4 regions of the Paenibacillus sp. JT31N7 genome follow, and region 2 is predicted to be linked to each of the others. Evidence: riboswitches for the same ligand, from Rfam matches in the RefSeq annotation. Region 2 holds a riboswitch; each other region holds the start of a gene.
The links. Region 2 has a riboswitch for cyclic di-AMP ahead of AC58P5_RS09425 (TrkH family potassium uptake protein). Riboswitches for the same ligand answer to the same signal wherever they lie in the genome.
Positions count from the first base shown of each region.

Region 1: linked by a shared signal. The riboswitch ahead of AC58P5_RS12125 (3D domain-containing protein) and the one ahead of AC58P5_RS09425 (TrkH family potassium uptake protein) in region 2 are both predicted to bind cyclic di-AMP.
Region 3: linked by a shared signal. The riboswitch ahead of AC58P5_RS17085 (CAP domain-containing protein) and the one ahead of AC58P5_RS09425 (TrkH family potassium uptake protein) in region 2 are both predicted to bind cyclic di-AMP.
Region 4: linked by a shared signal. The riboswitch ahead of AC58P5_RS27455 (C40 family peptidase) and the one ahead of AC58P5_RS09425 (TrkH family potassium uptake protein) in region 2 are both predicted to bind cyclic di-AMP.

Region 1 covers NZ_JCAUAT010000002.1:402,796-408,533, reverse strand. The annotation lists gene AC58P5_RS12150 (glycoside hydrolase family 84 protein) at 1-1,277, opposite strand, end outside; gene AC58P5_RS12145 (spore coat associated protein CotJA) at 1,505-1,690, shown strand; gene AC58P5_RS12140 (spore coat protein CotJB) at 1,729-1,995, shown strand; gene AC58P5_RS12135 (manganese catalase family protein) at 2,073-2,642, shown strand; gene AC58P5_RS12130 (hypothetical protein) at 3,021-3,242, shown strand; cyclic di-AMP (ydaO/yuaA leader) riboswitch at 3,508-3,697, shown strand; gene AC58P5_RS12125 (3D domain-containing protein) at 3,709-4,653, shown strand; gene AC58P5_RS12120 (polysaccharide deacetylase family protein) at 4,701-5,738, opposite strand, start outside.
Region 2 covers NZ_JCAUAT010000001.1:2,088,639-2,094,376, forward strand. The annotation lists gene AC58P5_RS09415 (cation:proton antiporter) at 1-927, opposite strand, end outside; gene AC58P5_RS09420 (potassium channel family protein) at 951-1,613, opposite strand; gene AC58P5_RS09425 (TrkH family potassium uptake protein) at 1,627-2,970, opposite strand; cyclic di-AMP (ydaO/yuaA leader) riboswitch at 3,028-3,177, opposite strand; gene AC58P5_RS09430 (CPBP family intramembrane glutamic endopeptidase) at 3,357-5,015, shown strand; gene uvrC (excinuclease ABC subunit UvrC) at 5,283-5,738, opposite strand, start outside.
Region 3 covers NZ_JCAUAT010000003.1:539,828-545,565, forward strand. The annotation lists gene AC58P5_RS17075 (DUF6382 domain-containing protein) at 1-536, shown strand, start outside; gene AC58P5_RS17080 (Dabb family protein) at 610-900, shown strand; gene AC58P5_RS17085 (CAP domain-containing protein) at 1,423-2,214, opposite strand; cyclic di-AMP (ydaO/yuaA leader) riboswitch at 2,220-2,355, opposite strand; gene AC58P5_RS17090 (M42 family metallopeptidase) at 2,908-3,996, shown strand; gene AC58P5_RS17095 (ABC-F family ATP-binding cassette domain-containing protein) at 4,106-5,738, shown strand, end outside.
Region 4 covers NZ_JCAUAT010000013.1:24,464-30,201, reverse strand. The annotation lists gene AC58P5_RS27460 (cryptochrome/photolyase family protein) at 1-1,104, opposite strand, end outside; gene AC58P5_RS27455 (C40 family peptidase) at 1,254-1,718, opposite strand; cyclic di-AMP (ydaO/yuaA leader) riboswitch at 1,722-1,869, opposite strand; gene AC58P5_RS27450 (SurA N-terminal domain-containing protein) at 2,047-2,637, opposite strand; gene AC58P5_RS27445 (hypothetical protein) at 2,844-3,665, opposite strand; gene AC58P5_RS27440 (M1 family metallopeptidase) at 3,675-5,702, opposite strand.

The DNA.
Region 1 (5,738 bases), on a different contig from region 2:
GAGGCCTGCAAATGCTCCATCGGATTGGACAAATAACCGAATTGGCCGTGCTTGTGCAGCTCGGCATCGCGGCCCTCCAGAGGCCCGAGAAAAAGCTTCTCGCGGACATAATCCGTCACCGGGTAGTTATCCCACAAGAGCATATCGTGATTGAACACCTTGTGAATCCGCTCGGCTTCCCCCGAGGTGATAACCGCCGGAGCGATGCCGATCCCTGTCCAGCAGACGAGTATACCCGGATCTACCAATTCGGCAAAGCGCTTCCGGTAAGGGCTGGAGCCGTCCTGGTAATACTCCGTCGGCGCCGTAATGAGCCTGGAGGCTCCGGGATGCGCTTGCACGAACTCGCGGTTGAACCGGTTCAGCAGATAAGCCTGCGCAGCCGCAGCGGGGCTCTCGTCTCCGCCAAACTTCTGTACATCGTCCGCACAGTTGGGATTCTGGAAAATATCGTCCATAAGCAGAGAGAAATGGCGGACTCCAAGCGTCCACATCTGGCTGGCTTTGGCAGCCAGCTTCTGAAATTCCTCGTTCGACGAGAAACAAATATCAAGCCCGGGCGAGAGGGCGTAAACGAAACGGACACCGGCTTTTTCGGCCGCATCCACATATCTGCGGATATGGCGGAGTTCTTCCTCCGGGTAAGGTTCCCGCCAGCGCCCGCGCAGGTACGGATCATCTTTCGGAGCGTATAGGTACGTATTCATTTTATGATCGCCGAGGAAAGCGATCAGATTAACCCGGTCGTCCGGAGACCACGGCCCGCCGTAGAACCCTTCCACAACGCCCCGTACGGGGAAAGCGGGGAAGTCCCGGATCGCGATAGCCTGCACAGCGGCCATCATCGGGCCTTTGCGGATGAGCTGCCTAAGCGTACGGACGGCATAGAGAGTGCCGGTGTGATCCGCGCCCGCCAGCACGATTATGCTTCCGCCGCGTCTGCCGCGGCGTGCCGCAAGGGTATAGCCCTCTTCGGGAATTCCGAGGGGGTCGCCGCTGCGCCGGCTTCGGAATTCCCGCAGTACGGCGGGATCGGCGGGCAGCTTGCCGATATAAACGGCCAACGGCATTTTAGCGGCGGAATGCCAGTCCTTGCAGGGAACAATGCGCTTGACGCCCGATTGGATAAGCAGATTCCGCAGCTCCAACAGAGCTTCGGGGGACGTATCCGCGCCTGCCATTATCCCGGCGGTTGAATACAAAGGCACGGTATACCCGCTGTATTCCATCTGCTGCGGAGGCGGGGTCAGAAGGGGAGCTTTCAGATGATGTGTCATGCCATCTCACTCCTTTTTAAAGGGGAAAAAGCTTCCCCGGATCGTCTCTCTTTCAATCATAAGATATTCATAGAGCCGATAGAGATGACAACCTTGCGGATTATTCCGCTTTTATTTCATGAATCTGGGCGCCCGCCCATACCGCTCCTGGGCGAATGCCATATGGTATTGCAGAGCCGCACCATTACCGGTTACAAGGAGGAAGCACATTGTATCCTGAAGTCCGCATGTATCACCCCTTCGTGGGGCCGTTCGATCCCTGTCCGCCGAAGCTTGTCAAAACGTACGTAACTCCGCCGCACCTGTTTATCCAGTTCCAGCCCATGTGCCTGCCGCAGTTTAGCCCTTATGAGGCATTGAAGCTAGGTACCCTTTGGCCGGAACTGTACAGCAGCTACGAACCCAGATGCTGATCCGGTCCGAAAGCGAAAGAGAGGGGAACGACAACCATATGCAAAAACAAATGGATGACAATTATTACCGGCTTCTGCACGACCTGCAAGCGGCCGATTTCGTACTGGTCGAATTGACTTTGTACCTGGACACCCATCCCGAAGATGCCAATGCTCTGCAGCAGTTCAACGAATTTTCCCAAAAACGGAAGCAAATCGCGCTGGAATACGAGCGTTTGTACGGACCGCTTCTGCAATACGGGCAAAATGCGCTGCCGCAGCAGACTTGGGAGTGGGCCGAAGCTCCCTGGCCTTGGCAGGTGTAACGTGTGTAGAGGGAACTGTATGAACGGCCTGGCCGGAAGATCAAGCACGGATATGCTTAAGGAGACGGGGGATTCCAATGTGGATTTACGAGAAAAAACTGCAGTATCCGGTTCGTGTAAGCAAATGCGATCCGCACATGGCCAAACTTCTGATCGAGCAGTACGGGGGTGCGGACGGGGAACTTGCCGCCGCGCTGCGTTACTTGAACCAGCGTTACACCATTCCGGACAAAGTGATCGGGGTGTTGAATGACATCGGGACAGAAGAATTCGCTCACCTCGAGATGATTGCCACGATGATCTACAAGCTTACGAAAGACGCTACCCCCGACCAACTGAAAGCCGCGGGTCTGGGCGAATATTACGTCAATCACGATTCGGCTTTGTATTACCAAAATGCGGCCGGCGTACCGTGGACGGCAGCTTACATTCAAGCCAAGGGCGATCCCATCGCCGACCTTTACGAAGATATCGCAGCGGAAGAAAAGGCCCGCGCCACGTATCAGTGGCTCATCGATCTGACGGACGACGTCGATCTTCAGGATGGCCTGAAATTTCTGCGTGAACGGGAAATCGTCCACTCGATGCGATTCCGCGAAGCGGTGGAAATACTTAAAGACGAAAGGGCTGCCCAGAAAATTTTCTAGCGGCCTGGACAAAAAGACGGGGAAACCCGTCTTTTTTCGGATAATTTTAAAGCCGGGGAAAGACCGATAGTCAATGGATATGGAAAAATTGAATAAGATTGCTAATTTTTCCGGAACGTTTCCCCTTCTGAAGGTGTCTTACTTATATACAAGTTATAGCTAAACAGTCTGTTTAAAGCGTCGGCGTCTAGTAAGAATTTTTATTAAAAAGCTGGAAATAGGCAAGAATTATGTCGTACTTACGAAAAATCTTAAAAAAATCGTCTATTTCAAGCAAATAAATACCACATTTTACCTATAAGTATGATAAACTGGAATAAGTTGCTTAAGAATTAGGAATAGAACCTAGATTTTGGAATCGAAAGGAGGCTGCTATTCATGGGGATTACATTAAGCCTGCTGATCGGCATGTTAGTTCTTTTAGCGGCATCATTAGGTCTGCGCAAACCGAAGGAATTTGACCGGTCCGATAACGTGCCGTTTCGTCCTTTCGATGATATTTACGAGGGAAAGAAACGTCCGACTGTAGAATCGGTACGAAGCCAGGCAGCCGTAAAAATCGAAGAAAAGCCGAGAGAAAGCAAACGAATCGCCAAATAAAGGTTTCCTCCTATGGGATGAATTACCTGGCCGCAAGGTGAATAAATGATGGTTTTTCTGAGAAATAGATGAGAATTACATAAGCGTGCGCTGAGCATAACGTTAATTTTCTCCCTTTGATTTTTTCGGTTTAAAGGGCGGAACAGGCTTCAAATAGGCTTGAAGAATCAGCTTTTTGCAGCAGGTTATCCGGCGGATTAAAAAAATGAAAAGGTCGGTTTTTACCAATTTGTGTGTGTTTGTTTCTAAAGATGTATGTGATAGCTTGTGTAAAGAGCCGAAACTTCAATCGTTTCCCGGATTTTCCAGGGGAGGATGAGGTGCGGGGGATGATTTACTTCGGAACCGTATCGCATGACTGCGGCGTCCGATAGGGGTGAATCGCTGGCAACAGCGTGGGCGACTTCTCAGTCCAAACCCGACAGCTAACCTCGTAGGCAATACCGAGAAGGAGCGTACATCAACTATGGCTTTAAAGCATCATTGGAAAAAAACTTGCGCTACTCTGCTACTAGGTGCAGTGGTGGCGGCATCTTCCGCATTCCAGTCGCAGGCGGCTGAAACGGAAGCGGCTAAAAACGACGGTCTGATGTTTTGGAAACTGGCCAAATCTTATCAGGAGATCGCCGCCGGCATTGCCGATACGGTAGGACAAGCAGCCGATTCGGAACTTGCCCAATCCTTCCTGACACCGGAAAATCAAACTCTGGTATTATCCGAGCCAAATTCCATGTGGAACTTCGCTTCCCAAATGAATATGGACGTTCTTGACCTCTTATCGTTAAATCCCGATGCGGATCCGCTTAGCCTGCCGGCAGGCAGCGAGCTGAAAATTGCGGGGGAAGCGGCTCCTGAGCAGCTTAAAGCTTTAAAAGCGACGTTAAAAGTTCCGGCGCAGGCACCGGCTTCGCCAAGCCAAGCGGATTCCATAAAACCTTCGGGGGCTCTTCAGAAGAGCAGCAAGCCGCAGGCTTCCGAGCCGAAGAAAAGCGCGGAGAATAAGGCCGTTAAGAAACCGGCTGCCAAAGCCGCATCGGCTTCCGCAAAATCCGGGCAGACGCTGACAACCGCGGCGGGCAAACAGGTTCAATACAAAAAAGCGCTTTCTATCAAGGCATCCGCTTATTCCGCGGACCCAAGCGAGAACGGCGGATATGCCGGAATCGATTACTACGGCAACAAACTGACCGTTGGCACCATCGCGGTCGATCCGAAAGTTATTCCGCTTGGCTCCACCGTATATGTAACGGGTTATGCTTTCCCGGGCCTCCCGGCCAAGGGAATGATCGCCAAAGCGACGGACATCGGCGGCGCGATCAAAGGCAATCGGATCGATATCTTCGTTCCGGGCTCCAAGGAGAAAGTAAATAACTTTGGCTATCAAAGTGTGAAAGTGTACATTCTTAAATAATAGGAGCCGAAAAGAAGGCGGGAGCGAATGCTCCCGTCTTTTGTGCGTTACAGACCCTTGGAAATTCCCATCAGCTCCGGCACCGTGACCAGCTTGTATCCGCTCGATTTCAAGGAACGGATCAAATCGGGAAGAGCAGTGACTGTACCGCTGAGATCGTGCTTGTCGTTACCTCCCGCGCTGTGCTGCAGTATGACTGAACCGGCCCGGGCTTTGGTCACAATGTTGCGGTATACCTGCTTGCCCGATAATCCTTTCCAATCCAGAGAATCCACATCCCAGTTCATGACCATCAGGCGATGGTCGGACATCCAGCGTACCTGCTCTTCATTGATGGCTCCGTAAGGAGGCCGCACAAGTCTGGGCGTATATCCGGTCAACTGTTTGATGACGTCCTGGGTACGCATAATTTGCGAAGAAAATTCCGAGGCGGTCAGTTTGGGCATAAAAGGATGGGTGTACGAGTGGTTGCCTACGACGTGACCCTCCCGCACCATCCGGTCGATAATCTCGGGATGTGCCTTAGCGCGGCTCCCGATCACGAAAAAGGTCGCTTTCACCCGATGCTTTTTCAAAATATCGAGCACTTGCGGGGTATATTTGTGATCGGGCCCGTCATCAAACGTGAGCGCGATTTTTTTTCCTTGGGAGGTTCCTCTCATCCGGAAAACCGCAGGGTACTTGTGATGAATCTCGGCTAAGCTCAGCTTGCGCTGCTCCGTTTTCTGAAGGGCGTTCGCTTCCTGATGATGCTTCTGAACGGGAACGTCTTTCTTTTTCGGTTCCGGTTTAGGAGCGGCTGCTTGTTTAGGTTTTACGGGTACGGAAGGCGAAGGGACCGGAGTAGCCGGTGATGCCGAAGGAGTCGCGGCGTTTTTCTTCTGGATCGCCGGATCTTTCGTAGGCTGGAATATTGCCGGACCTGGTACGGATGACGGACCTGGAACTTCGCTTAGAGAGTGCGGGATAAAACGGTTTTCGTCCAGCCGGGAAGAAGTCGAGCCCTCGTTCGGCAGTTTTGCCGGAGAACATGCGGAGACGAAGGCCAGCAAGATGGCGGCTGAGGCAGTCAGGGCTGCACGTTT
Region 2 (5,738 bases):
ATACTTGAGCAGCAGCGGAAAATTGACCTGGCTGCCGAGCAGGATAAAAATCAGCATGCGCATCAGAACGGTCACATTTTCCGAGAAATGGGACATCTCCTGCTTTTTGTCCTCCATATGCAGCTTAAATACGTCGGAATTCCCCCAGATCAGCCCGGCCGTAAACGTAGCCATAAAACCGCTGACCCCCAGATGTTCACCCGCGAGGTAAGAGCCGAGAGCGGCCGCCAGCATCAGGATCGTCGCGTAATCGCGCAGAAAGCCGATTTTCACGTGAGCGGTCAAAAAGGCTCCCGCATACCCGATAATCGCGCCGACCGCCAGCCCGCCCAGCGCGGTTTTGACAAACTGCCATGCCCCTGAAGCGACGGATACGTGCTCCGTTCCCAGAAGAATAGCAATCAGCGAGAAGGTAAGAATGGAGCCCGTAGCGTCATTGAATGCCGATTCGCTCTCCACCGTCTCTCGCACCTTGGTCCGGATTCTCACTTGCTTGAACACGGGAATGAGCGTAGCCGGATCGGTGGAAGAGATGATGGCCCCAAGAAGGAGCGCGTGCAGCCAGGGCAGGCCGAGAAACCAGTGGGAAGCGGCCGCGACCGCCCCGCACGTAAGAATGACGCCCGGTATGCTTAGCAGCGTGACGGAGATCCAGACATGCTTCAGTCCGCTCAGCCGGATATTGCGCCCTCCGTCGAACAAAATGAGCGTGGAGCCTACGACGAGGATGAACTGGTTGGTCAGCGAACTGCTCGGTTCGGCGATCCAATGAAACGCTTGCCCGAAAATCATCCCGGCGATCAGAAAAAGAGCCACATCGGGCAGGCGGAGCCACCCCGCCAATTTGCCGAACAGCATGCCCAGAACCACAATCAGGATAAATAAATACAGCTCATAGTCAATGAGCTGTGTCAAAGCATTCTCCATGCGATACGCCCCTTTCCCGCTTCCTACCGGATCACGCGGCTCTCAAACGCATCGATTTGCTCCTTCGTGCCGATAACGACCATCACGTCCTGCTCGTGCAGGACATCTTCGGCGGTAGGCGCGATAATCACATCGTCCGCTTTATTGATGGCGACGATACTGCAGCCGTACTTGGCCCGCGGATCGAGTTCTTTGAGGGTCAGGCCGGAAATACGCCGGGAAACGACGAGTTCGGCGATCGTATAGTTTTTGGACAATTCGATGTAATCGAGAAGATTCGGAGACACAAGCTGATGAGCTACGCGCACGCCCATATCCCGCTCCGGGAAAATAATTCGGTCCACGCCGATTTTCTCGAGCACTTTGGCATGCTGATCCGTCAGCGCTTTAGCGACGACCGTTTTGACGCCAAGCTCTTTGAGCAGGATGGCCGCCATGATACTCGCCTGGATGTTGTCCCCGATAGCCACGACGGCACAGTCGAAATTGCGGACGCCGAGCGAGCGGAGGACCTCTTCGTCCGTCGCATCCGCAACTACGGTATGAGTGAGCTTGTCGCTCATCTCGTCCACTTTTTCTTCATCTCTGTCGATGCCCAGCACCTCATGCCCGAGCTGAGTCAATTCTTGGGACAAGCTGGAACCGAAGCGTCCGAGTCCGATAACTGCATATTGAATGGAAGCCATTGTTTGTTTCTCCTTAACCTATCGTGATTTTTCCTTCGGGATAACGATACAGTTCTTTCTCGGCTTTAGGCTGCAGCGCATACGCCAATGTCAGAGGGCCGAGACGTCCGGCGAACATGGTGAGGGCGATCATTACCTTGCCGAACATGGTAAGCTTCGTGGTCAGCCCCAGGGTGAGTCCTACAGTCCCGAATGCCGAGGTCACTTCATACAAAATCATAAGAAACTCGTGATCTTCCGTCGTAGACAGAAGCATGGTAACGAAAATAACCAGGAAGAGTGCAAACATCGTCAGAGTGATCGCCTTCAGGATACGTTCCTTGCCGAGACGGTTGCGGAAGAAGACGATATCTTCTTTTCCCCGTACCATCGCGACGATTGCCCCTACGAGCATCGTAAACGTAGTCGTCTTGATACCGCCCCCGGTAGATCCCGGAGAAGCCCCGATGAACATCAGGATGATCATGAAAAATTGAGTGGCTTGGCGGAGAGAAGCGAGATCAAGCGTGTTCGCCCCCGCCGTACGCGGTGTGACCGATTGAAAGAACGATGCGAGAATCTTGCCGCCGAAGTCCAGCGAACCCAGCGTTTTCGAATTGGAATACTCGAAAATAAAAATAACGAGCGCCCCGGTCACGATCAAAATGCTTGTGGCGCTCAGCACCACCTTGGAGTGAAGGGTCAGCCTCTTCGTTTTCCGGTAATCCATCACATCCGACATCACGATAAAACCGATTCCGCCCAGAACAATGAGCGCCATCGTCACTACATTGGTAATAAAATCGTCGGCGTAAGCGGTCAGCGAGGAGAATGGGCCGGTAATGGGACCGAACAGGTCAAACCCCGCATTGTTGAAAAAGGAAACGGCATGCCAGATGCCGTAGTACAACCCCTTCGGAAACCCGAGATCCATCGACCAGCGGGCGGTAAAAAGGACAGCCGCGATTCCTTCGATGCTCAGCGAGTAGATCAGTACTTTCCGGAAAAGACGGACAATGCCTTCCATGCTGCCCTGGTTCAAGGCTTCCTGAAGCAGCAGCCTTTCGCGGAGCGATATCTTTTTGCGCAGGATGAAGGCAAACAGCGTCGCCATACTCATGAATCCGAGACCGCCGATTTGGATCAGCGAAATGATGACAATTTGCCCGAACATCGTAAAATGCGTCCCGGTGTCTACCACGACCAGACCTGTTACACAGGCAGCCGAGGTGGCCGTAAAGAGGGCGTCGATGAACGGAAGCGGCAGCCCGTCCGTTGACGAGACCGGCAGCATCAGCAGGCCGGAGCCGACGAGAATAATGAGCGCAAACCCGAGAACGAGAATCTGCGGCGGCGTAAATCTCGACTTTTTCAACACATAATTTCCTCCTATATGAAGCACAAAAAAGACACTGGAAACCCACTGCCTTTCGGTTATGGTTCCTGCTGTCGCCTACGAGGTTAGCTGACGGATTCGGATGTACAGGCCACCCTATTTACCCTGCCCTATTCAGGCACAAGCGGTAAAATTCACCCCAAAGTATGGTTCCCCCGTTTTCCTGCGGAAATTCGGCGTATGAAGTTGCGCGAAGAAATGAATCCTCCGCATTATATATCTGTTATTAAACAAGCACAAAGCTCTTTTAACCGGATTTTACGGGGGGAAACATAGACAATCTTCCTGCAGCTAACTGGGAGTCACGAATTGGCATCCTTACGCAAACTGTGATACGGTTAAAAAAACGATCGGAGAAGGAGCTGACCATGAAAAAATACGGTCTGGATAAACCGCTGCTGCTTCTCGCCCTGACCGGATTCCTTCTATATGCAGCCGTAGTTTTCATCTATAATACCGGGGCCGCTCCAGCCGATTCCGATCCTTACGAAACGCCTGCCTCCATTACGAAAGAACAAGCCGCGGAGGCAGCGGTCGCATGGCTGCGGCAAAGGCTGGGTGCCGATACCGAAACCGGTACCGGAGGCGTTACGGCCGGCGGGTCTCCCGGCACTTTCGTCAGCTACCAGTCGGAGAAGGAACTCAGCGGTTATCTCACCAAAGAGAAGCTTCAAACTTTGTATGACAAAAGCTACGCCGGCCGGGTGCCCGTCGATTACTACCGGGTGGAAGTCGCCGAGGCTCCCCCCTCGGTCCGGAAGTGGATCATCGATATCCATATGACCACGAAAGCCGTAATCGGCTGGTCCGGCATCGGCGGCGAAGCCCAGGCCGCCGTGTCCGCGGCGGATGCGGAAAAGGCCGCTCGGGAAGCGATAGCCCGGCAGGGATACGAAGAGGCGGAGTTCAAGCGAATCAGCCCTCCGGCCGCCAAGTCCGGCCTGTTGCTGTTCGAGCGGGAGAAAGAACCTATCGGGGACGCTAGACTGACGATCGGCGTGAAGCTGGACGGAACCTCCGTTTCCTCGTTCACCCAGTCGTTCCGGCTCCCCGCCGCTTTCACGTCTTGGCTGGAGCACCAGGAGGATACCGCCTCCATGTGGACCCGCATCAGCTTGTGGGGGAACGGCCTGATGGCTCTGATTGCCCTCGGTTATACCGTCCTTAAATGGAGGACGGTCGATTTTTCCCGGGGCGTCCTGCTAACGGCCGTGTATGCCGTGATCTACGTCATGAACAACATCAACATGTATCCGGCTTACAAAGCCGGCAGCACGCTGACGAGAAGCGGCCAGGAAGCGATGCTTTCGATCGGGCTGATCAACTTCGTTACGCTGCTGATGGCCGCCGCCGTCTACTTCTCTTTCACGGCGGGCGAAGCCTTGTGGAGACGCGAAGGAAAGTCCGTCATGCCCCGCTGGCGCGAAGCCGACTTCGGTTCGCGCGTAACCCGCAGCATGGTGCAGGGGTATCTGCTCTGCCTGTTCCTGCTCGGCCTCCAGCAGGTGCTGTTCCTAGTGGCGGAGAAAGGCTTCGGCGTCTGGTCGGTGAACGACCCGATGTCCTCTCCCCGCAACATGCTGCAGCCCGCTTTGCTTCCGCTGATGGCTTGGGCCGCGGGCATCTCCGAGGAGGCCACCTTCCGGCTGCTCGGCATCGCTCTGTTCAGCAGGCTGCTCAAGTTCAAATGGCTGGCCGTGCTTCTGCCCAGCCTCATCTGGGCGGCGGGACACACCGCCTACCCGATCTACCCGGTGTATACGAGGCTGATCGAAGTCACGGTGCTCGGCCTCGTGTTCGGTTACGCCTTCCTGCGGTACGGCTTCCTGACCGCCCTGTTCGCCCATACGGCCATGGACAGCATCCTTATGGGCTTGTCCCTTCTCACGGGCCAAGGACTGGCAGCAAGCACGCCTGCGCTCGGCCTGCTGTATATGGCGCTGCCAGCCGCCGTCGCCCTTGCGGTTTCCTGGCTCCACAAGCTGAGATTTGTGAGCGGAGGCAGGCAGAACCGGCGGCCCGTCTAGATGGGCGGCGGTTTTGTCTGAAGCGCCGGCAGTGAACCCGCCCGTCCGCCTGCCTGCAGCTAGCCGCCCGAAGGCTTTTGATATCCCGGCGCAGACACGGACCATATGATTGCGCCCTGTCATGCGGCGCCTCGCCACGCGGTGCGAAACGATTCGTCACGGTGCAGCATGGCCTAACAGCATGGTGTCAAGACCCGGCAACCGGCGGAAATGCAAACCACCGCCGACCTTGCGCCGCATAACATGCACAAAACAAGAGGAACCGTCTCAAATGGACGGTTCCTCTTGTTCTTGTTCTCCCCGCAGGGCGGTCAATATTTGTGCGGCGAGCTTCTCGCCGATCCCCAGAGGCCGGAAGTCTTCGACTGCGGCCTCTTTGATTTTTTTAACGGACCCGAAATGCTTCAGCAGCAGTTTCCGGCGTTTCTCCCCGATACCGGGAATGGCATCGAGCTGCGAAACGACCATCGACTTCGCCCGCCGCTCCCGGTGGAACGTAATCGCGAAGCGGTGGACTTCGTCCTGGATCCGCTGAAGCAGGTAAAATTCCTGGCTGTCGCGCGGAATAGGAACGACTTCGGCGGGATCGCCGGCCAGCAGCATCGCGGTTTTGTGCTTCACGTCCTTGGAAAGGCCGCACACCGGAACGAACAGCCCCAGCTCGTTCTCCAGCACGTCGATAGCGACCGACATCTGCCCCTTGCCGCCGTCCACGATGATCAG
Region 3 (5,738 bases), on a different contig from region 2:
ACGTTCTGCTGGCTATCGGCTTTCCCCGCCGCCGTACCAGCCAATCGAAAGAAGCGGCACCCCCCGGCAGCAGCCTGTATCCGCCTGCGGCTGAACGGGAGCCGGTGTCGCTTGAGCAGTACTACGCCGGTTTGGGCGAACGTACGACGCTCCTGGCTCCTCCTTTATCTGCGGTGACGACCGCAGACGAGACGGTTTTTCTCGGAGCAGAGTTAGCACCGCCACCTGCAAAGTTCCGTCATCCCGTACTCGAAGTTATGCGGGAAGGGCGTAAAGAAACGATTCTGCTCGATACGGATTCTTTTATAATCGGGCGCGGTGAAGGGGATGCCGACTATATCGAAAATGTGCTGGGAATCTCGCGGATTCATGCGCAGTTTTTACGGACGCCGGAAGGGTACGCGGTCAAAGACCTCGGCTCGCGAAACGGTACGTTTTTAAACGACGGGATGCTGATTCCTTACCAAATGGTCGCTTTGAAAGACGGTGATATCGTGCGGATCATTCACACCGAATTTAGCTTCAGAACCTGCTGATGTGTTCCGGTCCCGTAACGTTAATGATATAATGGACAGGTTGTTGAAGAAACGGGAAAGAGGAGAATGCCCAATGATTACACATGTCGTGTTTTTCAAGCTTAAAGACCGCAGCCCGGAGTCCGTGGAACAAGCAAGAGCCAAACTTCAAAACATGGAAGGTAAAATTTCCGAACTGCTGCATATCGAAGTAGGGGCGGATGTAATCCATTCCGAACGCTCTTATGATCTGGTTTTGATCACCAAGTTTAACTCTCTTGAAGACCTCAAAGCATACAATGTGCACCCCGTCCATCAGGATGTGCTCGCCTATATGGGTGAAGCCAAAGACGGCGTTGCTCCATGCGTAGACTTTGAAAGCTAATTTTTCAAAAAATCAGTTATATCCGTAAGAACTTGCCGTTTATCGCGGCGGGTTCTTTTATAGTTTTAGCCGCCGACAGTACAAGCGACGTGAAAGTCATGATCATCATCTCAAGGTGAGCGAATTCCTTTGTTCCGATGTCATTCAACGGCGGAACTCTCCTTCCGATTAGCTTAATGCCACAGTAAGGTTGTTATCTGAAAGAATATAAAAATAACGTATAATGATCATAGCTCTACTACAGAATCCCCTGATCTTAATGTTTGCGATGGATAGATTGTTTTTTATAGGTGCGTTACTTCAAAAAATCGTCCAGCCTAGTTTCCCCAACGCCTGCATCATTATGACGACTCCTTACTTTTGACCCAGGCATTTGGCTCCTTACAGCCTGCCTTTTACGCAAAAAAAAGCGGCCGGTTCCATTTAAGGAACGGCCGATGTACATAGCTGCATTTAGATTGGATCGTATGATAAAATTATTGCCTTAATTTAAATTTTGCATCTGTGCATTTACAAAATCAATCAGTTCGCGATAAATTCTTGAACCCATTCGCCGTTGTAGTAAGCGACTCCGATTTTTGTGAAGTTCGGGCTCAAAATGTTTTGACGATGACCCTGGCTGTTCATCCAGGAATTCATGACATCCTGCGGTGTGCGCTGTCCTTTGGCGATGTTTTCGCCTGCATACGTATAAGAGATGCCATAAGATTTCATCATATCAAATGGAGATCCGTACTTTGGAGAATTGTGATCGAAATAGTTATTTGTGTACATATCCTTCGCTTTATCCAGTGCCATCGCGGCAAGCGCGCTGTCGGAAGCAAGCGGTTTTAAGCCGGCTTTGGCACGTTCCTGGTTCACGAGCGTTACGACTTGATCCGCATATTCCGATTGGGAAGCGGCCGGTTTTTCAGCCGGTTTCGGTGTCGGAGCAGCAGCCGGTGCGGAAGGCTTGGTTGTCGGTTTTGTCGGTTTCGTCGTGTTCACGGGAGCGCTCGGTTTTGCCGCAGGTGCGGAAGGCTTCTGGGCCTCCGGTTTCTTTTCAGGTGCGACCGGCGTCTCGGCAGACGGTTTTTCCGCGGCGGGAGGTGCAGCCGGTACGACGATCTGCATGCCTTTCCAAATGAAATTCGGATTATTGGGCTGCGGATTGGATGTGAGAAGAGAGGCGAGATCAATGCCGTATTTGTTCGAAAGAGCAGCAAGCGTGTCTCCGCCGGAAACGTTGCATGGCGCGGCGGATGCGGCGCCTGTAGCGAAAACGGACGTAAGGGCAAAAACACCAACGAGAGTTGCTTTTTTGATAGATTTCAAGTTAGAATCTCTCCTTTTTCGGCCTGCGAGGTTAGCTGACGGATTCGGGTCAAAGAGCAATCACCCGGCCATGAACATCATGGCTTCACCCCAAAAATGGGTTCCCCCGTGCTTCCGTAGAAGCTTCGGCCTTGTTTTTTTGCTTTCCGCCTGAGAAGAGCAGCAGGCATGACGCTCTGTGCTGCGCTCCGTCCCGGAAGAAGCCTTTTAATCCTAGCATGCGATTTGCTAGATTTCACCGCTCAAAGTTTTCCAGTAACGGCCGGATTGTTTTCCGCTAAACGGGTTTATCGTTTGAAAACAGAGGGGAAACAGTGTAGTATCACCTGTAAGAGGCGCTTTTGAATGCACGCCGAATCCGCCTGGAAATTTCGGAATCCGAACCCGGTTTTACAATCATATTGCAAGAAACTAAACCGGAGAGTTCCTTCTAAAATGAAGGTATTCGGCAAAAATTTCCATGAAAATAAAACCATCGCCTATCTGCGAGTGAAAATTGATGCACGCAAGTCAAAACTGACGCTTGTTTTAGGACTGATGGATAGAGGGAGTTTCGGGGTATTAAGTAGAAGCAAGACTTTACATAGCGCTCACAAACGGAAACCGGCCGCCGTTCAGGCGGTGAGAATGCCGCTAAACGGTTCGATTGGGCGACACTACTCGCACCGGGTTAAAAAAGGAGAGGTTGAGTTTATGGAGCAAGTAAACAGAACGTATCTGCTCGAAGTGCTGGACATGCTTTTGCAAACGCCGAGTCCGAGCGGATACACCCATCACATTATGGATAAAGTGAAGGCGGAAACCGAGAAGCTTGGCTATACGCTGGAACTGACGAATAAAGGCTGCGGCATCATCACGATTCCGGGTAAACGGAGCGATTACACGATCGGGCTCTCGGCCCATGTGGATACGCTCGGTGCGATGGTCCGGTCCATCAAGGACAACGGGCGTCTGCGCCTTACATCGGTGGGCGGTTTTATGATGGCCGCCATCGAAAACGAGTACTGCCGCGTTCATACCCGCCAGGGACTCAGCTATGAAGGCACCATTTTAACGACCAAGCCTTCGGTTCACGTTTTTCCGGATGCGAGAGACCACAAGCGCGTCGAGGAGAATATGGAAGTGCGCCTGGACGAACTGGCTTTCAATCGCGAAGAGGTGCAGAAACTGGGAATTCGTGTCGGGGATTTCGTCTCCTTCGAGCCGCGGGTTCGCATGCTGGAGAACGGGTATGTCAAATCCCGTCATCTCGACGATAAAGCGAGCGTGGCCGCCTTGTTCGCGCTTATGGATCTTCTAAAGAACGAGCTGATCGAACCGGCCTGCACCGTTAAAATCATTTTGACCACTTACGAGGAAGTCGGCCACGGGGCTTCTTACATCCCGGCCGACATTGACGAGCTCCTTGCCGTCGACATGGGAGCCATGGGGGACGATCTGACCTGCACCGAGCAGGACGTCTCCATCTGTGCAAAAGATTCCAGCGGTCCTTACGACTACGCGATGACCTCTCAGCTTATCCGCCTCGCCGAACATTCCGGCATCCGGCACGTAGTGGATGTGTATCCGCAGTACGGTTCGGACGCTTCGGCGGCTCTTCGCGGAGGCAGCAACATCCGTGCGGCGCTGATCGGACCGGGCGTTCATGCCTCGCATGGCATGGAACGCACGCATGTGGACGCCATCGCGGGAACGGCTTCTCTTCTGCTGCAATATATCTTGCATCCGGCCGCAGCAGCTAGCGACCCCGGACAGCCGGAAAATCCGGTCAGCCCGGTTTAATTCGGCGAACTCGATTTGTACATCCGGCTGGTCTCATCCAAAACGCCGAACGGCGGGCATGAGGGCAGCCGGATTCATTTGGCGCGACCGCTTAAGGACGGAGGAACTCATGAGTATTATTCATGCCGAACATCTAGTAAAAACTTACGGAGAGAAAGTTCTCTTCGACGATATTTCCTTTACGATCTCGGAAAAGCAGCGGATCGGCCTGATCGGTGTCAATGGCACCGGCAAGTCTTCCCTGCTGAGAATTTTGGCCGGTTTGGAAAAGCCGGACTCCGGATCGATCGTTCATTCCAATCACTTCCGGGTGGAGTACTTGCCGCAGCAGCCTGAGTTCGATGAACGTTCAACGGTTCTGGAGCAGGTTTTCTACGGAGAAACGCCGCTTATGAAGGTGCTCCGCGACTACGAGCAGGCGCTTGCGGCGCTTGAGAGCAGCCCCGAGGACGAGGCTGTCCAGCAGAAGCTGATGCGGGTGCAGGCGAGAATGGACGAGCTGGACGCCTGGGAGGCCGGCACAACGGCGAAGACAGTCCTGACGAAGCTGGGCATCACGGAATTCGGCAAGCCTGTCGGCGAGCTGTCCGGCGGCCAGCGGAAGCGTGTCGCGATGGCCCGCGTGCTGATCCAGCCCGCCGACCTGCTTATCCTCGACGAGCCTACCAACCACATCGACAACGAGACGGTGGACTGGCTGGAGCAATTTTTAAGCAAATGGAAAGGCGCTCTGCTGCTCGTCACGCACGACCGCTATTTCCTGGAGCGAGTGACCAGCCGCATTCTGGAGCTCGACCGCGGAAGCATATACAGCTATGAAGGCAATTACACGACGTTTCTGGAAAAAAAGGCCGAGCGCATGGAGCGGGAAGCCTCCAGCGAAGACAAGCGCCGCAATCTGCTCCGCAGAGAGCTTGCCTGGCTGCACCGCGGCGCGAAAGCCCGCACGACGAAGCAGAAAGCCCGCGTCGAACGGGCGGAGGAGCTGCGCGACCGCAAAGTCGACGGGCCTGCGGCCAAGCTCGATATGGCGCTGGCGGGCAGCCGCCTCGGACGCAAAGTCATCGAGCTCAAGCAGGTGAGCAAAGGCTACGAGGGTCATGAACTCATCCATGATTTCAGCTACATTGTGCTGCCGGACGACCGGATCGGCATTATCGGCCGCAACGGAAGCGGCAAATCGACGCTGCTGAACATGCTTGCCGGACGCCTTAGCCCGGACAGCGGCGAAATCGAGCGGGGAAGCACCGTCAAGCTTGCCTACTACACACAAGAAAGCGTGGAGATGGATGACAAGCAGCGTGTCATCGAGTATGTCCGGGAGGCGGCCGAGGTCATTCGCACCAAAGACGGGGAGAGCATCACGGCGGCGCAGATGCTGGAAAGATTCCTGTTCTCGCCGAATCTCCAGTGGACGCCGATCGGAAAACTTTCCGGAGGCGAGAAGCGCCGGCTTTATCTGCTGCGTACACTGATGGGAGAGCCGAATGTCCTCCTTCTTGACGAGCCGACGAACGATTTGGATATCCAAACCTTGTCTATTCTGGAGGATTATCTGGAGCAGTTTCCGGGCGCCGTCATTACGGTATCCCATGACCGTTATTTCCTGGACAGAACCGCCGACCATCTGTTTTCGTTTACGGGCGGGGGGGAAATCGAACAGTATATCGGAACGTACTCCGATTACCTGGAGCTCAAACAGCAGCGTGAAGACTCCGAGCTTAAGTCCGCCTCCAAAGAAA
Region 4 (5,738 bases), on a different contig from region 2:
CAGCCAGCCGCCCCGGTTGAGCACGTTGTCGTAATCGGCGAGCTTGCGCCGGAAATACCGCTCACCCAGCGTGAAGGGACAGCGCAGGTTCTTGGTCAGGAACATGGCCGTCACCATCCGCAGCCGGTTCGGCATGTGCCCCGTGGCGTTCAGCTCCGCCATGGCCGCATCCACGACCGGAATGCCGGTCTGCCCCCGGCACCACCGCTCGAAGAGCGTGTCCTCCAGGCCGGAGAAATCGAATTTCTTCTCGTAGACGAAGAAATCCGGGTTATAGACGGCCTGGTACAGGTAGAAGTCGCGCCACGCCAGCTGGCGCGTCCAGGCTTCGTGCCGCTCGCTGCCGAGAGCGGCTTCATACGCCCGGCGCACGGAGAGCGCGCCGGTGTTCAGGTGGCGGCTGATCCCGCTGGTCGTCTCGAAGGCGTACCGGTCTCTTTGCGCTTCATAAGCGCGGAGACCTCCTTCGAGAAAGCCGCTCAGAGTCTGAGCGGGATCAGGCGCCGTGCCGGCCGCTTCCGGGTCCAGCGGAAGCGGAAATCGCGCGGACCAGGCTTCGCGGTCCGGCAGCGGCCGTGTCTGCAAATCGCGCACGGTGACGGCCGACGACGGCCGGAAAAAAAGGTGCATGTAAGCGTTCCATTTTTTATAAAAAGGGGTAAATACTTGGTAAGGAGTGCTGCGCTCCGCAAAGTGCTGGAAATCCCCGAAATCGGCGAGAGTATGGTCGATCAGCGTAGTAACCGGAACGCCGCGGGCGGAAGCTGAAACCTTCAGTTTGCGGTCACGTACTAATGCATAGGGCGTAACGTCGCCGTGCAGGACGATTTCTTCAATGGGGAGCTCGGCCAGCAGATGATCCACCACGGCATGAGGCTCGCCGGCAAGCACCTCCAGATGCGCGCCCGCTTTCCGGTATTCGCGGATCAGCCTGGAGACGTGACGGAGGAAGTTGACTCCGCTGTGTTCCCGCTCCCGGCCGTCGCGCAGAAGGAAAGGGTCCAGAATCAGGATGTGCAGGCTTGGACGCCCCAAGCTGTGAATGTAATCAAACGCAGTCATGTCATCAATCCGCAAATCTTTGCGATGAATAAAAAGGATCATAATGAAGGGACGCTCCTTGCTTTTTCGTCTAACTTCATAGTAACAGGAAAACCGGCGCAAATGAAAAGAAGCCCGGCAAGCCAGGCGGCAACCTGGATTACGGGGCTCCCTTTCGGGTATATGCTGCGTTCCATTACGAGTGCGTCTTACTAGTCTGCAGTGATCTTGTTAAAAAGGTCATCGCCGATAACGCGGCGTGCAGAAACGTATCGTTTCGCATAGTAAGATTCGCTCAAGTCACTCTTTGTAACACCTTTGTTCGTGGCGGAGTGGGCGAACTTGTTGTTCCCGATGTAAATACCTACATGGGAGATGCCTTTTCCGTCGGTGTTAAAAAATACCAGGTCACCCGGTCTCAGATCGCTTTTCGCAACCGAGGATCCTTGGCCGTTCTGTGCTTTTGAAGTGCGTGCCAGATCAACGCCGAACCGGTCGAATACGTAGGACGTGAAGCCCGAGCAATCAAAACCGCTGGTCGATGTGCCCGAATACTTGTAAGGCGTCCCTACCAATCCGTCAATCGTGGAGCTGAGCGTCGACTTCGCGGATGCGCTGCCGATTTCCACACTCAAAAACAGGGTCAAGCTCAAAACAAACAACAAGACTTTCTTCAACTGTGTTGCTCCTTCCTGTGCCTACGAGGTTAGCTGGAGGGTTCGGTAGAAGGTGTCCCCTATGATCCCTTTGTTGCAAGATCAATTCACCCAGAGTGGATCCCCCGTTCTCTTCCTTTTCGTCTAAGAAGAAATTCGGCAATCTTTTTCTGTTCGACACTAAATATTCGCCATAGGTCCAGAAATTCCTTCCAAAAAACTAAAAATAGTTACAAAAAAGTTTCAAAAGCAGTTATTTAGTCGGATTTCAGGGCAAAAAATAGATCAAAAAACCCGCCTTCTTGTATAAAGAGGGCGGGTTTTCCATGTCTTTCAGCTTAGAGGCAATCTAAGTCTTCGGTTGATCCGGAAACTTCACGCGCAGCCCCGGTTTCGTTTCGGCAAGCAGTTTTTCCTGCAGGGCGTTGAGGTCTTCCTGCGTTTTCAGCTCGCCTTTTTTGACGAGATACTCGATCGTTTTTTGCTGGAGGAGATATTTGGCGTACTGGTTGACGGTTTTAGGATCGGTCCAGTAGGTCGCTTCGGTCAAGCCGGCGCTTTTGTAGAGCATCTCTTTCAACTGAGCCGCTTCGGGGCCGGCTGCTTCCAGCGCTTTGCGCTGCTGATCGACAGCCTGCTTCACTTCGGCTTCCTTGACTTTGACGCCGCGCTTCTGGCCGTAACGGACGAAGAGCTCGTCCTTAAGCATCAGATCGAGCAGCTGATCGTTGGTCAAATTGTTTTGAGCGCCCTGCATTTGAAAGGCCAGGTCGACTTCGGCTTTCATTTTGTCGAATGCCTGATTGGAAATGCGGACGTCGTGACCGATCGCCACAACCTCTTTGGCTTTAACGTCGGACTGTCCGTAAAAGAACGACCCGGCGGCGACACAAAGGCCAATTACTGCCGCCACGACGGTGCTTGTCCGTGGGGATATCATCGGTAATGCCTCCTTTTATCTTCTATCTTTCCATGATAGCTGAAAAAAACGCAAATGGAAACTAAAAACCCCCCTGGCCGGTGAACGGCAGGGGGAGACGGATATCGCGCCGGAACCATCCGGAAAGAGAACGGCTGATAAGACGGTCCGACGATTGAGACGCGTCTGTTTTGCCTCCCGGCTTACGGGCAGAATAACGGGCATTTCTAGGTCCGGTAGCTTTCCCAGATTTCACGCTGCGCCGCGATGGACCACATTTTGACAAAGGTGCGGACCAGGGGGTATATCTGGTGGATAATGAGGGCCGTCAAGCCTGCCCACACATAGGATGCGGTAGTAGCCGCAACGGCAAGAAGGAAGCCGAGCAGGATGAGCAGCAGGGCATTGCACGTGATCCGCAAGCCTTGGCGGAACACGACCGGAAGCACCGCGAGAAGTCCACGTCGATCCTCGGAGGCCCGGCCGAACTGCAGGAACAGGAAGATAAGCTGAATGAGCAGGGCATACACGGCATAGAGAGCCGCCCAAGGAAGCAGGGACAGGAGAAGCTGCTCGAATGCGTAGGCTTCGTTGAACAAAGCAAGTGCTTTGGGAGCCAGCCAGTAGAGCGGAGCAAGCACCAGGACCGTTTGAAGAAGATAATAGAGGAAGAAGGGCAGCAGAAGCTCGCGTATTCCTTTCATAAACCGGTAACCCGCATTCATCTGCCGGTGTTCCAGAGAGTACAGGACGCCTGCGTTCAGCATGGGACTAATCAGCATCCGGACGGCCAGCAGAATGAGAAACCATTCGAGATACGGCTGGATGAGATCCGTTTTTACAAGTCGGAACTGGCTTTCCGCCACGAACAAATGAATGGCGCTCTGGGGCTGATCGCTTGCCGGATAACGGTGGAGCAGGGGGACGATAATGGATTGGACCCATTTATAAAGCAGAATCCCCCAGGCAAACTGGTACACATACAGCACGCAAACGGCGAACGGCTGCTTGAGGGCGGCCGTCAAGCCTTGTCGAAGATAGCGGAGCATCTCATCACCTCACCAGGCTACAGTATCGAACAGCGTTTCCAGCAGTTTGACGACGCCGAGGGTCCAGCGGATTCTCCACGTGGTGTCGACTTCGGTTTTCATATAGTTGTTGATATGCCGGTTTTCGAGCTTCATGGTGTATGCGGGGTCCAGAGAAACCCAATCCACCGGGGATTTATGGGTCAGCTTGTACTCGATCTGCTCGCCCTGTCCGTCCCAGACCTTCTCTGTCGCCGAGCCGTCGGCAAAATGGAACCGGATCGGCACAGCCGGTACATTGCCTCCGAACTTGCGGACCAGCACGCTGCTTTCGTACAACGTCTGTCCCGACTCGTTCGCCTGGCGGATGCGGATGTTATCGACCGCATAGTCGGTCATCATGCTGCCGTATACATACTGATCGAAAAACTCCGTCCATTTCGTTTTGGTGATTTCCTCCACGACCGTTTGAAAATCGCGGGTGCCCGGATGCTTGAATTTCCAACGCTGGAAGTATGTTTTCATAATACGGTCCATCGTGTTAAGCCCGACCCGGTGCTCGATTTCCTTGAGAACCAGCTTGGCGCGGGTATACACGTTGTCGGCGTATTCGCCGTGGCTGCGGTAACCCCACGCATTTTTCTGCAGAGCAGCCGGAGCGGTGATGTAACTGGATTCGACCGGAAGGTTGGGCTTCGTCCCGTATTCCAGTTCCATCAGCTTATCCTCCGTGTAGGAAGTGAACCCTTCGTCAAGCCAGGCTTCCTCGAACTCGTTGCTGGCGACGAGTCCGTACCAGAACTGGTGGCCGATCTCATGGACGACAACGCGCTCGAGTTCCAGGTCGGGAGTCCCCTCGGAGGCTCCCCAAGCGGTAACGAGCGTGGGATATTCCATGCCGCCCGCCCCGTTGGCTTCCTCAGGAGGCACAACGATGGATAAGGTCGAGTACGGATACGTACCATACCACTGGGAGTACCGGCTCAACGCTTTTTTGGCGGCGATCATATAGCGGGACTTGTACGGTTCATGCTTGGGGTCGAGGTACAGCTTGATCTTGACCCCCGGCAAATTGGGAGCGGCATAGGGCTCTTCAAACATCTTGAAGTTGGGCGAAGCGGACCAGGCGAAATCATGCACGTCATCCGCATAAAACTGATAGGTTTTCTTCCCGGCTTCGACGACCGGATTTTTGGTCGGAAAACCGGTGGCGGCCACGATGTAATCCGCCGGGACTTTCACCCGGACATCGAAAATGCCGAAGTCCGCGTAAAACTCCGAATTGCCGTGGTACTGGTGCAGGTTCCAGCCTTCCGCGGTCCGTCCCCGGGTGCCGGCAGGCTCGTACACGGCAAGCTTGGGAAACCACTGGCCGGCCATAACGAAATCTTTCGTTACGCCCATGCGGGCGAACACTTGCGGAAGCTTGACCGCAAAATCCGTATGCAGCGTAATGGCGGCTCCTGCGGCGACGGGCTTCGGAAGCGTAATCTTGATCAGCGTCCGGTCGTCGGGGTTTCCGTCATCGGGCTGGACGAACTGCATCGCGGAGCTGAGGTCGGTTTCGTCCTCGGTCTTGATGCTGCGCAGTTCCATATCGCCGAAGCTGCCTTTTTTGGCTTCGTCTCCCCGCAGCTTGCCGCCGGATTCCTTCATAAAAGTCGTCTTTTCCGATGCGAAGGCGTTCGGATAAAGATGCATGTACAGTTCCTGTACAGGCTGACTGCCCGGGTTTTTCCAGGTGAGGGTCTGTTGGCCGAGGAGCTTCTGGTTTTCGGGGCTGTATTCCACATTGATGTGATATTCGACGATGCGCTTGCTGAGAGGCTGGTGGACACCTTCTCCTGACACCGGCGGTTGACCGATTGAAGAAGAGGGTTCCGCGTTCACCGGGGAGACTGGATTCTGAGCGGTCCCGGACAGAACGGCCCGGCTTGTCTGGCCCGTCCTTTCTTCAGGGGAAGAAAGGAGCGAATTGGCGAGGAAGGCTGCGCCCAGAAATGCGGCGGCCGCGGATACGAGCCAGGCTTTTTTTCGGTTGGCCATCTTTACTTTCATGATTTTCACCCCGTTGACAAGCATCTACAGCATGTA